3 linked regions of the Nitrobacter winogradskyi Nb-255 genome follow. The protein of the gene in region 1 binds, or shares a complex with, the protein of each later gene. Links are inferred from orthologs where the notes say so. Each region holds a gene or a part of one and is shown on either strand. Other genes may lie near its edges.

The links. The genes of interacting proteins can lie anywhere in the genome.
Region 2: the proteins of secY (region 1) and secA are in contact, whole or in part, in a crystal structure (PDB 3DIN), measured with the Thermotoga maritima proteins. The link is inferred for Nitrobacter winogradskyi Nb-255 from one-to-one orthologs. Residues at the interface, in WP_004081795.1 of Thermotoga maritima: Glu108, Gly109, Glu110, Glu111, Ala236, Glu237, Arg238, Arg239, Ile240, Thr241, Ile242, Gln243, Tyr244, Ala245, Arg246, Arg247, Val248, Thr249, Gly250, Arg251, Arg252, Val253, Tyr254, Gly256, Ala257, Ser258, Thr259, Tyr260, Leu261, Pro262; in WP_004082002.1 of Thermotoga maritima: Glu261, Ala262, Arg263, Lys300, Ala301, Arg302, Thr303, Ile304, Ile305, Leu323, Tyr324, Asp325, Pro326, Val329, Ser330, Tyr333, Ile336, Lys340, Phe345, Val349, Glu363, Phe364, Tyr374, Ser375, Gly376, Gly377, Glu393, Ile395, Thr482, Ser483.
Region 3: secY (region 1) and secG share a complex: the UniProt entries of both Escherichia coli proteins name them as parts of the sec protein translocase complex. The link is inferred for Nitrobacter winogradskyi Nb-255 from one-to-one orthologs.

What each region holds. Positions count from the first base shown.
Region 1 is NC_007406.1:1,508,106-1,513,176, forward strand. What follows is about bases 821-3,727. They hold secY (preprotein translocase subunit SecY), read left to right. Parts: upstream 821-1,561; coding sequence 1,562-2,893; downstream 2,894-3,727. Other genes in these bases: rplO (50S ribosomal protein L15), read left to right, coding at 928-1,413. Outside these bases: rpsE (30S ribosomal protein S5), read left to right, coding at 1-535; rpmD (50S ribosomal protein L30), read left to right, coding at 614-808; rpsM (30S ribosomal protein S13), read left to right, coding at 4,221-4,589; rpsK (30S ribosomal protein S11), read left to right, coding at 4,699-5,071. UniProt on the Escherichia coli protein: The central subunit of the protein translocation channel SecYEG. Consists of two halves formed by TMs 1-5 and 6-10.
Region 2 is NC_007406.1:434,730-438,876, reverse strand. The notes cover bases 759-4,147. They hold secA (preprotein translocase subunit SecA), read right to left. Parts: upstream 3,821-4,147; coding sequence 959-3,820; downstream 759-958. Also shown: NWI_RS02025 (L,D-transpeptidase family protein), read left to right, coding at 1-735. UniProt on the Escherichia coli protein: Required for protein export, interacts with the SecYEG preprotein conducting channel.
Region 3 is NC_007406.1:2,005,196-2,008,638, reverse strand. The notes cover bases 1-2,685. They hold secG (preprotein translocase subunit SecG), read left to right. Parts: upstream 1-998; coding sequence 999-1,373; downstream 1,374-2,685. Other genes in these bases: NWI_RS09560 (CTP synthase), read left to right, coding at 1,540-2,685; tpiA (triose-phosphate isomerase), read left to right, coding at 1-444. Outside these bases: more of NWI_RS09560, read left to right, coding at 2,686-3,171; NWI_RS09555 (PAAR domain-containing protein), read right to left, coding at 3,176-3,443. UniProt on the Escherichia coli protein: Subunit of the protein translocation channel SecYEG. Overexpression of some hybrid proteins has been thought to jam the protein secretion apparatus resulting in cell death; while this may be true it also results in FtsH-mediated degradation of SecY.

The DNA of each region.
Region 1 (5,071 bases):
GGATCGCGAGGAGCGCGACAGCGAGTTCGTCGACAAGCTCGTCCACATCAACCGCGTGGCGAAAGTCGTCAAGGGCGGTAAGCGCTTCGGTTTCGCGGCGCTGGTCGTGATCGGCGATCAGAAGGGCCGCGTCGGATTCGGGCATGGCAAGGCGCGTGAGGTTCCGGAAGCGATCCGCAAGGCGACGGAATCGGCGAAGCGCAATCTGACGCGTGTTCCGCTGCGCGAAGGCAGGACGCTGCATCACGACATCGCAGGCCGCCACGGCGCAGGCCGCGTCTATCTGCGCGCGGCGCCGGCCGGCACGGGCATCATCGCCGGTGGCCCGATGCGCGCGGTGTTCGAGACGCTCGGCATCCAGGACGTGGTGGCGAAGTCGGTCGGCTCGTCCAACCCTTATAACATGGTCCGCGCGACCTTCGATGCGCTGAAGCATCAGGATTCACCGCGCTCGGTTTCGGCCCGCCGCAACATCAAGGTCTCCACGCTGCAATCGCGTCGTGTGGGTGGTGATGCGGAGGCTGTTGCCGAATAGGGCGGTTCGAAGTGGGGCCTGGCGGTGCGGCCGGCCTATCCGAGACCCGCAGGCGAGACAGGATTTGGAGTGACGACGATGGCCAAGGCCGCAAAAACAATCAAGGTCGAGCAGACCGGCAGCGCAATCCGCCGCCATCATTCGCAGCGCTCGACGTTGGTCGGGCTCAAGCTCAACAAGATCGGCCGGACTTCGGAGTTGCAGGATACGCCTGAAATTCGCGGCATGATCGCGAAGGTTCGGCACATCGTCCGCGTCATCGACGAGACGTAACAATTTGCTGTTTGTACCCGGCCTGCGCCGGGAAGCCACGGCTTCGAACACGAGCGGTTCGGCAAAAGACGTGGAGGCCGGGACGCCCCCGGCGTGAGGAACACGATGAGGACGCGACCATGAAACTCAGCGATATCGCCGACAACGCAGGCTCGCGCAAGAAGCGCATGCGGATCGGCCGGGGTATCGGCTCCGGCAAGGGCAAGACCGGCGGCCGTGGCGGCAAGGGACAGACCGCTCGCTCCGGTGTGCGCATCAACGGCTTCGAGGGCGGCCAGATGCCGCTGCATCGGCGGTTGCCGAAGCGCGGCTTCAACAACATCTTCCGCGTCGAGTTCGCCGAGATCAATCTCGATCGGCTTCAGGACGCGATCGATGCCGGTTCGATCGATGCCAACACGACTATCAACGCCGAGTCGCTGGTGAAATCAGGCGTGGTGCGTCGCGCCAAGGGCGGCGTCCGCCTGCTTGGCCGCGGCGAGATCAAGGCGAAGCTGACCGTTGAGGTTCATGGCGCCTCGAAGTCCGCGATCGCGGCGGTTGAGAAGGCGGGCGGCACCGTGAAAATCCTCGCGCCGAAGAAGGACGAAGGTGAGGCGGCGTAACGTTCGCGTCATCGCCCGCTTTGATGCGACAGGGGACTTGCGGATGTTGGATTCATCAAGGATCGAACATCATGAGAGGTCCGGCGGCTGCCGGCCGGCCCGTTCTGGCGGAGCGTGACGGCGCCTTTGGCGCGGGAGAGGGCTGAATATGGTCTCAGCAGCGGAACAACTGGCGGCTAACCTTAACTTCTCGGCGTTTTCAAAAGCCGACGAACTGAAGAAGCGCATCTGGTTCACGCTCGGCGCGTTGCTCGTCTATCGGCTGGGTACCTACATCCCGCTGCCGGGCATCGACCCTACGGTCTGGCAGAAGGTGTTCAATTCCCAGGCTGGCGGCATCCTCGGGATGTTCAATATGTTCTCCGGCGGTGGCATCGACCGCATGGCGATTTTCGCCTTGAACATCATGCCGTACATTTCGGCCGCGATCATCCTCCAACTCTTGACCTCCGTATCGCCCAAGCTCGAGGCTCTCAAGAAGGAGGGCGAAGCCGGCCGCAAGGTCATCAATCAATATACCCGGTATCTCACGGTGGTGCTGGCGTTCTTCCAGTCCTACGGCATCGCGGTCGGCCTCCAGGGCGCGGGCAATGTCGTCACCAATCCCGGCATGTTTTTCCTGCTCTCCACCGCGATCACATTGACCGGCGGCACCATGTTTTTGATGTGGCTCGGCGAGCAGATCACGTCACGGGGCATCGGCAACGGCATTTCCCTCATCATCATGGCGGGTATCGTCGCCGAGTTGCCGTCCGCGCTCGCCAGCATGCTCGAACTCGGCCGCCAAGGCGCGCTGTCCACGGGGATCATCCTGATCGTTCTGATCATGGTCGTCGCGGTGATTGCCTTTATCGTATTCATGGAGCGCGCCCAGCGCAGGCTGCTGATCCAGTATCCGAAGCGTCAGGTCGGCAATAAGATGTTTGATGGGCAGTCTTCCCATCTGCCGCTGAAGCTCAACACCTCGGGTGTGATTCCGCCGATCTTCGCGTCGTCGCTGTTGCTGTTGCCGACGACAGTCGCGAACTTCAACGCGGGTAGCGGGCCGGAGTGGTTCCAGTGGATCAATACCCAGCTCGGTCACGGCCGGCCGATGTTTTTGATCCTGTACATCGCGCTGATCGTGTTCTTCACCTTCTTCTACACCGCGATCGTCTTCAATCCGACCGAGACAGCCGACAATCTCAAGAAGCACGGCGGCTTTATTCCGGGCATCAGGCCGGGCGAGCGGACGGCCGAGTACATCGACTACGTTCTCTCGCGCATCACGGTGCCGGGGGCGGTCTACCTCGCGGTTGTCTGCCTTATCCCTGAGATACTGATTTCCTACGCGGCGGTACCCTTCTATTTTGGGGGCACCTCACTGCTGATCGTGGTCAGCGTCACGATGGATACGGTGTCGCAGGTGCAGGGATATCTGCTGGCCCACCAGTATGAAGGTCTGATCAAGAAATCCAAGCTGAGAGGCCGCCGTCGGTGACGGCGTTTTCTCACTGATCGCAGCGGTCAGTGATTCAGTCAGACAGGTGGCGTGTATTCAGGTTGCGATGACTTTTGCGGAAGACGTGTCACACCGGTAAGGCGCTTCGTTTTCCCGCTGGGTCATTCTTCGTGTGGAATCCTAGGCGATATCCGCCTTCACGGACGGTGTTCCGTCGCGATAGAGTATGATCCCGACCCGAAGGGCCGCGCCTGCGCAAAGTGGAAACCGGTTTTCGGATAAGATCATGCTCAAACAAGAAGATAAGCGACGAGTCTGATTCCAAGTAGTTGAATCGGGTTCAACGTAGTTGAAACAGCCTCTAGCTCGAGGCATTGATCGTCTGCGGCGGGGTGCCGTAAGTGTTGCCGGTAGGGCGCAGACCGTGTCTTGGCTGTGCCTATATCGAAGCGCGGGTGTGCGGCTGCTCGCTCACCCGGCGATGGGGCAATGTTCATGAGACTGATTCTTCTGGGGCCGCCTGGGGCGGGAAAAGGAACGCAGGCGCAACGTCTGGTTCATCATTACGGAATCATTCAGCTTTCAACAGGCGACATGCTGCGCGCCGCCGTCGCCGCCGGCACGCCGGTCGGTCTCAAGGCCAAGGACATCATGGCGAGCGGGGGGCTGGTCCCGGATGATGTCGTTATCGGCATCATTTCCGATCGGCTGGAACAGGCGGACGCGAAGGACGGTTTCATTCTCGACGGCTTTCCGCGCACCGTTCCGCAGGCCGAGGCGCTGGATATTCTGCTCCAATCCAAGAATCTTGCACTTGATGCCGTGATCGAGCTGCGCGTCGATGAAAGCGCATTGCTGCAACGTGTAGAAAACCGCGTCGCGGAGACGACCGCGCGGGGCGAGCAGGTAAGGGCCGATGACAACCCGGAGGTGCTCTCGCAGCGGTTGGCCAGCTATCGCGCGCTGACCGAGCCGCTGATTCGCTACTATTCGGAGCGCGGCAGGCTGCTGACAGTTGACGGCATGATGGCGATCGATGATGTGACACGGGATATCCGCCGGGTTCTGAGGCGATCGGGAGTTCCGATGTCGAAGTTCGGGGTCCGCAGGTGGTAAGCAGGCCGGAATCCCCGCAATAGGGCGAGAAATGACGGCCCAAAAGTCACGAAAAAGCGAGCGAAAGCGGAGGAGCGGTTGACGGAATGCCGCCGAGTCCTTAATAAACCATCATCCAGCGGATCGTTTCAGACGATGCCGGACCCCAAGCTTACGGAGGGTCGGGCGTCGTTCTTGTGGTTGAGGATACCCGCCTGAAATATCGAAGGAACAGCCGGCTCGGCGCGAGTCGGCAACAGGAGAGAAGTCTGTGGCCCGTATTGCCGGCGTGAATATCCCGACCAACAAGCGCGTCGTTATCGCGCTTCAGTATATCCATGGCATTGGTCAAAAGAATGCCGCCGAGATCATCGAAAAGGTCAAGATTCCGGCTGATCGCCGGGTTTCGCAACTGACCGATCAGGAAGTGCTTCAGATCCGGGAAGTGATCGACCGCGATTATCTCGTCGAAGGCGATCTTCGTCGTGAAGTCGGCATCAATATCAAGCGGCTGATGGATCTCGGCTGCTATCGCGGTCTGCGTCATCGCCGCGGACTGCCGGTGCGCGGCCAGCGCACCCACACCAATGCGCGCACCCGCAAGGGGCCGGCCAAGTCGATCGCCGGCAAGAAGAAGTAAGAGCGCGGACCAGCAAACGGCGCGTAGCGGATAGATTCGGGTCGCTGCTCGCTTCGTCGGTGTAGCCGCTGGCATTACGGCGGCGTTGAGATCACAGGAAAGGCTGACAATGGGTAAGGAAGCTACGACACGCGTTCGCCGCCGCGAGCGCAAGAACATCGCGTCCGGCATCGCGCATGTGAATTCGTCGTTCAACAACACCACCATCACCATCACCGATGCGCAGGGCAATACGATCGCCTGGTCATCGGCGGGGACGATGGGTTTCAAGGGCTCGCGCAAGTCGACGCCTTATGCCGCTCAGGTGGCGGCGGAAGACGTTTCCAAAAAGGCGCAGGAGCACGGTATGCGTACCCTCGAAGTCGAGGTGGCCGGCCCGGGTTCGGGTCGCGAATCGGCGCTGCGCGCGCTGCAGGCCGCGGGTTTTACCGTTACCTCGATCCGCGATGTGACCGCGATTCCTCATAATGGTTGCCGTCCGC
Region 2 (4,147 bases), 1.1 Mb from region 1 along the record:
TCAACCCGGCCGCTCGAGTTCAACGCCTCGGCGAGATGCCCCGCCTATACGGTGCCCGACAACATCGCAAGCGCCGTACGCGAGAAACAGCAGCGCGACAACACCGAAATAGCCAGGCTGATCTCGAAGGGGGCGCCGGTCGCCAGACTCAACACCGGAATCGACGGCGGCATGAACCGGGTGTTCGCCGCCAAACTGCCGGGCGGCCAGACCGGGCTTTCAGACCCCGGCGAATCCGACGTGAAGGCCACGGCCTTCTCGGCTGCGCCCGGCACCATTCCACCGACAGTCAATCCGCCGCGCAACTCCGCGCCAGCGACAGCCGCGACCTCGTATGAACCGGAGGCTGAGGTACGGCCGTCGTCGGCCCTGCTCGCTCCCTCCAAACCGAGCAACATCTTCACCAATCTTGCGCACAAGATGGGTTTCGGAGACGCCGATACCACGGCCACGACCAAGGCGGCCGTTTCGGCCACGCCCGGCGAATCTGTCTCGGCCAGGCCCAAGACGGCGACTCCGGCGCGCAGCGTTTCCTCTCGCCCGGTCGGAGCAAAGCGCGCTGCGTCCAAAACGACAGAGAAGACGGCCGAAAAAACACCCAGGTCCGAACACGTCGCAACCGCGCGTCCGCAATCGGGATCCACGAATGTGTCGGCTTCGCCGGCCCGGATTCAGAGCGCTGCGCCCGCGGCGTCATCGAACTCGTTCGACAGCCGCTTCTCCGTAAACCCGTAATACCCGGCACCAGAGCATTTTCGTTTCTGATCGGATCAGAAGCAGAGCTCCATGATTCGATCTGACGCGCGGCTGGCTTCACGCGAGCCGGTACTCATCCTCAAGGTCAGGCCAGGTACGTAAAGGTCGAGACAAGGACTTGTATCCAGACTGGATATGCTTCGCCCGGAAACCCTCGAAGGGGCCGCTTACCGGCAGGAGTGAAGGCCGCGGCCGGAAGGGCTCACGCGTAGCGGCCGTGGCAATGCTTGTACTTCTTGCCCGAACCGCAGGGGCAATCCTCATTGCGGCCGACCTTGCCCCAACTCTCCGGATCGTTCGGGTCACGACGGGAACGGCCCTCACTCCCCTCCGACGCCAGTGACGCCCTGGCAAAACTGCTTTGCGCGAGCGCCATCTCGTCCTCGCCGGTGTTCGGATCGAGCTTGTGGGCCTCCATCTCAGGCAGCGCCGGCTGCTCCTCCTCGGGCGGCACGATCTCGACGCGCATCAATTGCCCCGTCACCGCCTCGCGCAGATGGGCGATCAGGCTTTCGAACAGGGAGAAAGCCTCCGATTTGTATTCCTGCAGCGGATCGCGCTGGCCATAGCCGCGCAGACCGATGACCTGGCGCAGATGGTCAAGCATCACCAGATGTTCGCGCCAAAGATGATCCAGTGTCTGCAACAGGATGGTCTTCTCGACGTAGCGCATGACGTCGGGACCCCATTGCCCCACCTTGGCCGCCATATGCTCGTCGACGCGGCTTTCGATGCGCGACAGCAACTCCTCGCCCGCGATGCCCTCTTCCGCGGCCCATTCGTCGACCGGCAGTTCGACGTCGAGCACGCGCTTCAGTTCTTCTTTAAGGCCGGCGACATCCCACTGCTCGGGATACTGGTTTTCCGGAACATGCTTGGCGACCAGATCCTCGACGAACGCATGGCGCATGTCGGCGACGGTTTCCGCCACGCTTTCGTTCTTCATCAGATCGACGCGCTGTTCGAAGATCACCTTGCGCTGATCGTTCTGCACGTCGTCATACTTCAGCAGGTTCTTGCGGATGTCGAAGTTGCGCGCCTCGACCTTCTGCTGCGCCTTCTCCAGCGCCTTGTTGATCCAGGGATGGGTGATGGCCTCGCCGTCCTTGAGGCCAAGCCGCTGCAGCATGGTGTCGAGCCGATTCGATCCGAAGATCCGCATCAGGTCGTCATCCAGCGACAGGAAGAACTTCGAGCGGCCGGGATCACCCTGACGGCCGGCGCGGCCGCGCAACTGATTGTCGATGCGCCGCGACTCGTGGCGTTCGGAGCCTATGATATAGAGCCCGCCGGGATGGGTCACGGTCTTGGCCGGCTTCGAACCCTTGGCCGGCTCGATCTCGACGACTTCCTCCGCCTTGAGCACCATGCCGCGGAAGCGCTCGATATCGGCCTTGATCTCCGCGATCTTGGCCTGCTTCTCGGCTTCGTCGGCGATGTCGGCCGTCTCGAACTGGGCGCGCATCTCCAGCGAGCCGCCGAGTTTGATATCGGTGCCGCGACCGGCCATGTTGGTGGCGATGGTGATCGCGCCGGGCACGCCTGCCTCGGCGACGATATAGGCTTCCTGCTCATGGAAGCGGGCGTTCAGCACCGCGAAAAGCTTGGCCGGTTTGCCGGCGCGAGCAGCGGCGTAAAGCTTCCGCATCGATTTCGGATCGCCGAAGTCGATCTGCTTGTAGCCATGCTTCGTCAGATAGTCGGCGAGCACTTCCGATTTTTCGATCGAGGCGGTGCCGACCAGCACGGGCTGCATCCGCGCATTGGCGCGTTCGACCTCGGCCAGGATCGCGGCGTATTTCTCGTTCTGGGTCCGGTAGACCTCGTCGTCCTCGTCAAGACGCGCGATCGGCAGGTTGGTCGGGATCTCAACGACCTCGAGCTTGTAGATGTCGGCGAGTTCGTCGGCTTCCGTCGCCGCGGTGCCGGTCATGCCCCCGAGCTTCTTGTACATCCGGAAGTAGTTCTGGAACGTGATCGAGGCGAGCGTCTGGTTCTCCGGCTGCACCGGTTGATGCTCTTTGGCTTCCAGCGCCTGATGCAGTCCTTCCGAGTAGCGGCGGCCCGGCATCATGCGGCCGGTGAATTCGTCGATGATGACGACCTCGCCTCCGCGAACGATATAGTCCTTGTCGCGGGTGAACAGCGAATGCGCGCGCAGCGCCTGGTTGATGTGGTGGACGACGGAGACGTTCTCGACGTCGTAGAGCGAGTCACCCTTGAGCAGGTCAGCCTCGCGCAGCAGCGTCTCGATCTTCTCCATGCCGGCCTCGGTGAGCGCGACCGTGCGCTGCTTCTCGTCGATCTCGTAGTCAGCGACCTTTTCGAGATTCGGCATGAAGGTATCGATGGTGTTGTAGAACTCGGAGCGATCGTCGAGAGGGCCGGAAATGATCAGCGGCGTCCGCGCTTCGTCGATCAGGATCGAGTCGACCTCGTCGACGATGGCGAAGAAGTGCTCGCGCTGGACCATATCCTCCAGGCGATACTTCATGTTGTCGCGCAGATAGTCGAAGCCGTATTCGTTATTGGTGCCGTAGGTGATGTCGCAGGCATAGGCCGCCTTGCGCTCGACGTCGTCGAGGCCATGCACGATCACGCCTGTGGTGAGGCCGAGAAAAGAGTAGACCTGCGACATCCAGCCGGCGTCGCGGCTTGCGAGATAGTCGTTGACGGTCACGACGTGAACGCCGTTGCCGGCGAGCGCGTTGAGATAAACGGCGAGCGTGGCGACCAGCGTCTTGCCTTCGCCGGTCTTCATTTCGGCGATGTCGCCCTCGTGGAGCACCATGCCGCCGATCAACTGCACGTCGAAATGCCGCTGGCCGAGCGTTCGCTTGGCGGCCTCGCGCACCGTGGCGAAGGCGGGAACGAGGAGGTCGTCGAGGGTCTTGCCGTTCGCGAGCTGCTGCTTGAACTCGGCGGTGCGCGCCCGCAGCGCATCGTCCGACAGCGCGGCGATTTCCGGCTCCAGGGCGTTGATGGCCTTGACGCGGGATTGATACCCCTTGACCCGCCGATCGTTGGCGGAACCGAAAAACTTGCGGGCAAACGCGCCGATCATCCCAAATTCCTGTCTTCGCGATTCGCCGTTGCAGCCATGTGGTCGTCTCCTGGGCCCTCCGCTTCTGATGGAATTCAGAAGCGGCAACGAGTTTGCTTCACGCGAACCGGCAATCCCGCTCAAAACGCTCTAGAGCATGATCCGAAAAGTGGAAACCGGTTTTCGGAAAAGATCACGCTCCAACAAAAGATAAGCGACAAGTCTGTTTCAGCGCAGCTGAAGCAAACTCTGGTGTCCGAACCGAAGCGCGCCTTGGCTTTGCAGCACCTTACCGCCGCGACTTCGGAACCACCGCACGGGCCACCTATCAACTCAACTCATCGTGAC
Region 3 (3,443 bases), 500 kb from region 1 along the record:
CATGCGGAGAGCGACGCTCTGGTGCGGGAGAAGGCCGAAGCCGCATGGCGGGCGGGGCTGACCGCCATCGTCTGCGTCGGCGAGACGCAGGACCAGCGCGATGCCGGTCAGACGCTCGATGTGGTCGGTCGGCAGCTCACGGGCTCGCTGCCGGATGGCGCGACGGCCGCCAATCTCGTCGTGGCCTACGAACCGGTCTGGGCGATCGGCACCGGGCGCACACCGACATCGCAGGACGTGCAGGAAGTCCACAGGTTTATCCGCGAAAAGCTCGCGGAACGGTTTAGCGCGGAAGGCACGAAGATTCGCATTCTGTACGGCGGGTCGGTGAAGCCGTCGAACGCTGCGGAGTTGCTCGCGGTTCCGAACGTGAACGGAGCGTTGATCGGCGGCGCCAGCCTCAAGGCGGCGGATTTTCTGGGGATCGCCCAGGCCGTCGCCTGACTGTTTCCTGCAATGGCCAGCCGCCTAGAGCGTTTCGAGCGAAGTGGAAACCGGTTCGCGTGCAGAAACGCGTCAGAACAACAATCTTGAGCTTCGCTTCGGATTCAATCAGAAGCGAAAAGGCTCTAGAGCGGCGGCCGATTAAATGGAATCAGCGCCGCCGCTCCAGTTAATTGATTGAGCATCGGATTTATCCCGAAACCGGTTCCCACTTTCGGGTCCGATGCTCTAGCGGGGGCGACCCTGTGGGGGTGACAACGCCGCGCCTGATCGTGTAGATACCCCGCCGAGTGGAGTGGGTTTGATATTCGCGACTCCTTGGCCGTTGGCCGCGCGTCCCGGATGCGAACGTCGGAGCCGAACCCACTAGAGCGGGATGAGGAAAGTGTGTAGCGGTTTTCGCCCGCATCCCGCTCTAAGACATTAGAATCGATAGAATCGATCACGTTCATGGTTTTGGATCGATTCGATCCGAAACCATCGTGATCTAGTTCAAGCCCCGCAAGCCTGTGATGTCCGGCCGTCCGGCGCGCACTTGTGATGGAAGGCCAGAGATGCAGACCGCAGTTATCGTCATCCATTTGATCATCGTCGCGACGTTGACCGTCGTCGTTCTGCTGCAGAAATCCGAAGGCGGTGGCCTCGGCATGGGCGGCGGCGCCGGTTTCATGTCAAGCCGGGGCACGGCGAACCTGCTGACGCGCACGACGTCTTTTCTTGCGGCCGGCTTTTTCGTGACCAGCTTGCTCCTGTCCTGGCTTGCCGGCGTCGAACAGAAACCGGGCTCGATCCTGGATACGGCGCCGGCGTCGCAATCGCAGCCGGCGACCCCGGTCGCCCCGCCGAGCGGTGGCGGTTTGCTCGATTCGCTGAAGCAGTCGGAACAGGCGCCGGCCCCCGCCGGTCCGCAGGCGCCGCGTTCCCAGTAAATCAAGGACGTGATGCAGGGCGGGGCCGCCATCCTGCATCAGCAGTTTCACCAAGGGACTGCAAGATCGTTTGAATTCTGAAGTCGCCCACAGCCCTTTCGCATTCCGGCTGGAGGCCGCGATTGGTTTTGGCGAATCGACACGGGAGCCTTAAAGGTTGAGACCCATGGCGCGGTATATTTTCATCACCGGCGGCGTGGTCTCCTCGCTCGGAAAAGGTCTGGCGTCGGCGGCGCTCGGCGCGCTGCTGCAGGCGCGCGGCTACAAGGTCCGCCTTCGCAAGCTCGACCCCTACCTCAACCTCGACCCCGGAACGATGTCGCCGTATCAGCATGGCGAAGTGTTCGTGACCGACGATGGCGCCGAGACCGATCTCGATCTCGGTCATTACGAGCGTTTTACCGGGCGTCCCGCCACCAGGCAGGACAACATCACCACCGGCCGCATCTATCAGGACATCCTGACCAGGGAGCGCCGCGGCGACTATCTCGGGGCCACGATCCAGGTGATTCCCCACGTCACCAACGCCATCAAGGCGTTCATCCTCGACGGCAACGATGACCATGACTTCGTGCTGTGCGAGATCGGCGGCACGGTGGGCGACATCGAGGGCCTGCCGTTCTTCGAGGCGATCCGGCAGCTCAAGAACGATCTCCCGCGTGGTCATGCGATCTACGTCCACCTGACCCTGCTGCCGTTCATCCCGAGCGCCGGCGAATTGAAGACCAAGCCGACGCAGCATTCTGTGAAAGAACTGCGATCGATCGGCATCCAGCCCGATATCCTGCTGTGCCGCACCGACCGGGAAATCCCCGCGGAGGAACGCCGGAAGCTCGGATTGTTCTGCAATGTCCGGGAAAGCGCCGTGATCGAGGCGCGCGATGCCGATAACATCTACGCCGTGCCGGAAGTCTATCACGCCGCGGGACTCGACGACGAGGTTCTGGCGGCGTTCGGAATCGAGCCGGCCGCGCCTCCGGCGCTTAAGGGCTGGCACGATATCAACGAGCGTATCCGCAATCCGGAAGGGGCGGTGACGATCGCGATCGTCGGCAAATACACCGGCATGAAGGACGCCTACAAATCGCTGATCGAGGCGCTGTCCCATGGCGGTATCGCCAACAAGGTGAAGGTCAACCTCGACTGGATCGAGAGCGAGGTGTTCGAAAACGAAGACGCCGCGCCGTTCCTCGAACATGTCGACGGCATTCTGGTTCCCGGCGGATTTGGCCAGCGCGGCGCGGAGGGCAAGATCAAGGCGGCGCGGTTCGCCCGCGAACGGCACGTACCCTATTTCGGCATCTGCTTCGGGATGCAGATGGCCGTGATCGAGGCGGCGCGCAACCTGGTCGGAATCTCGGACGCCAACTCGACCGAGTTCGGCCCGACTCGCGAGCCGCTGGTCGGCTTGATGACGGAATGGCTGCGCGGCAGCGAACTGGAGAAGCGCTCCAAAGCGGGCGACCTCGGCGGCACCATGCGGCTTGGCGCTTACCCGGCGATGCTCAAGCGTGGCAGCCGCGTCTCCGGTATCTACGGTGGGGCGGTCGAGATTTCCGAGCGGCACCGCCATCGCTATGAAGTCAACACCGCCTACAAGGACCGGCTGGAGCAGCACGGCTTAAGGTTTTCGGGCCTCTCGCCCGATGGCGTGCTGCCGGAGATCGTCGAATATCAGGATCATCCCTGGTTCATCGGCGTGCAGTACCACCCTGAACTTAAATCGCGGCCGTTCGAGCCGCATCCGCTGTTCGCCTCGTTCATCCAGGCGGCGGTCGTGCAGAGCCGGCTGGTTTAGGTCACTATCTTGCACATCCAGACGGTTGGTCGCCCTGGCGCGCCATTGGCTTGCCGTTGATGAACACGCCATGGCCGCCAGAAGTGACCGAGCCGCCGCATCCGGTTCGGTTGCCGATCACCGTGGCCGGTTTGCCGTTGATGAAGACATTGGACGATCCTTCGATCAGCGCGCCGCCGGTGGTAGCGTCGCCCTGACGCGCGGCGGGTTTGCCGTTGACCATCACGTTCTGGCTTCCGCCGGTGATGACGCCGGGCGATTGCGCTAGCGGG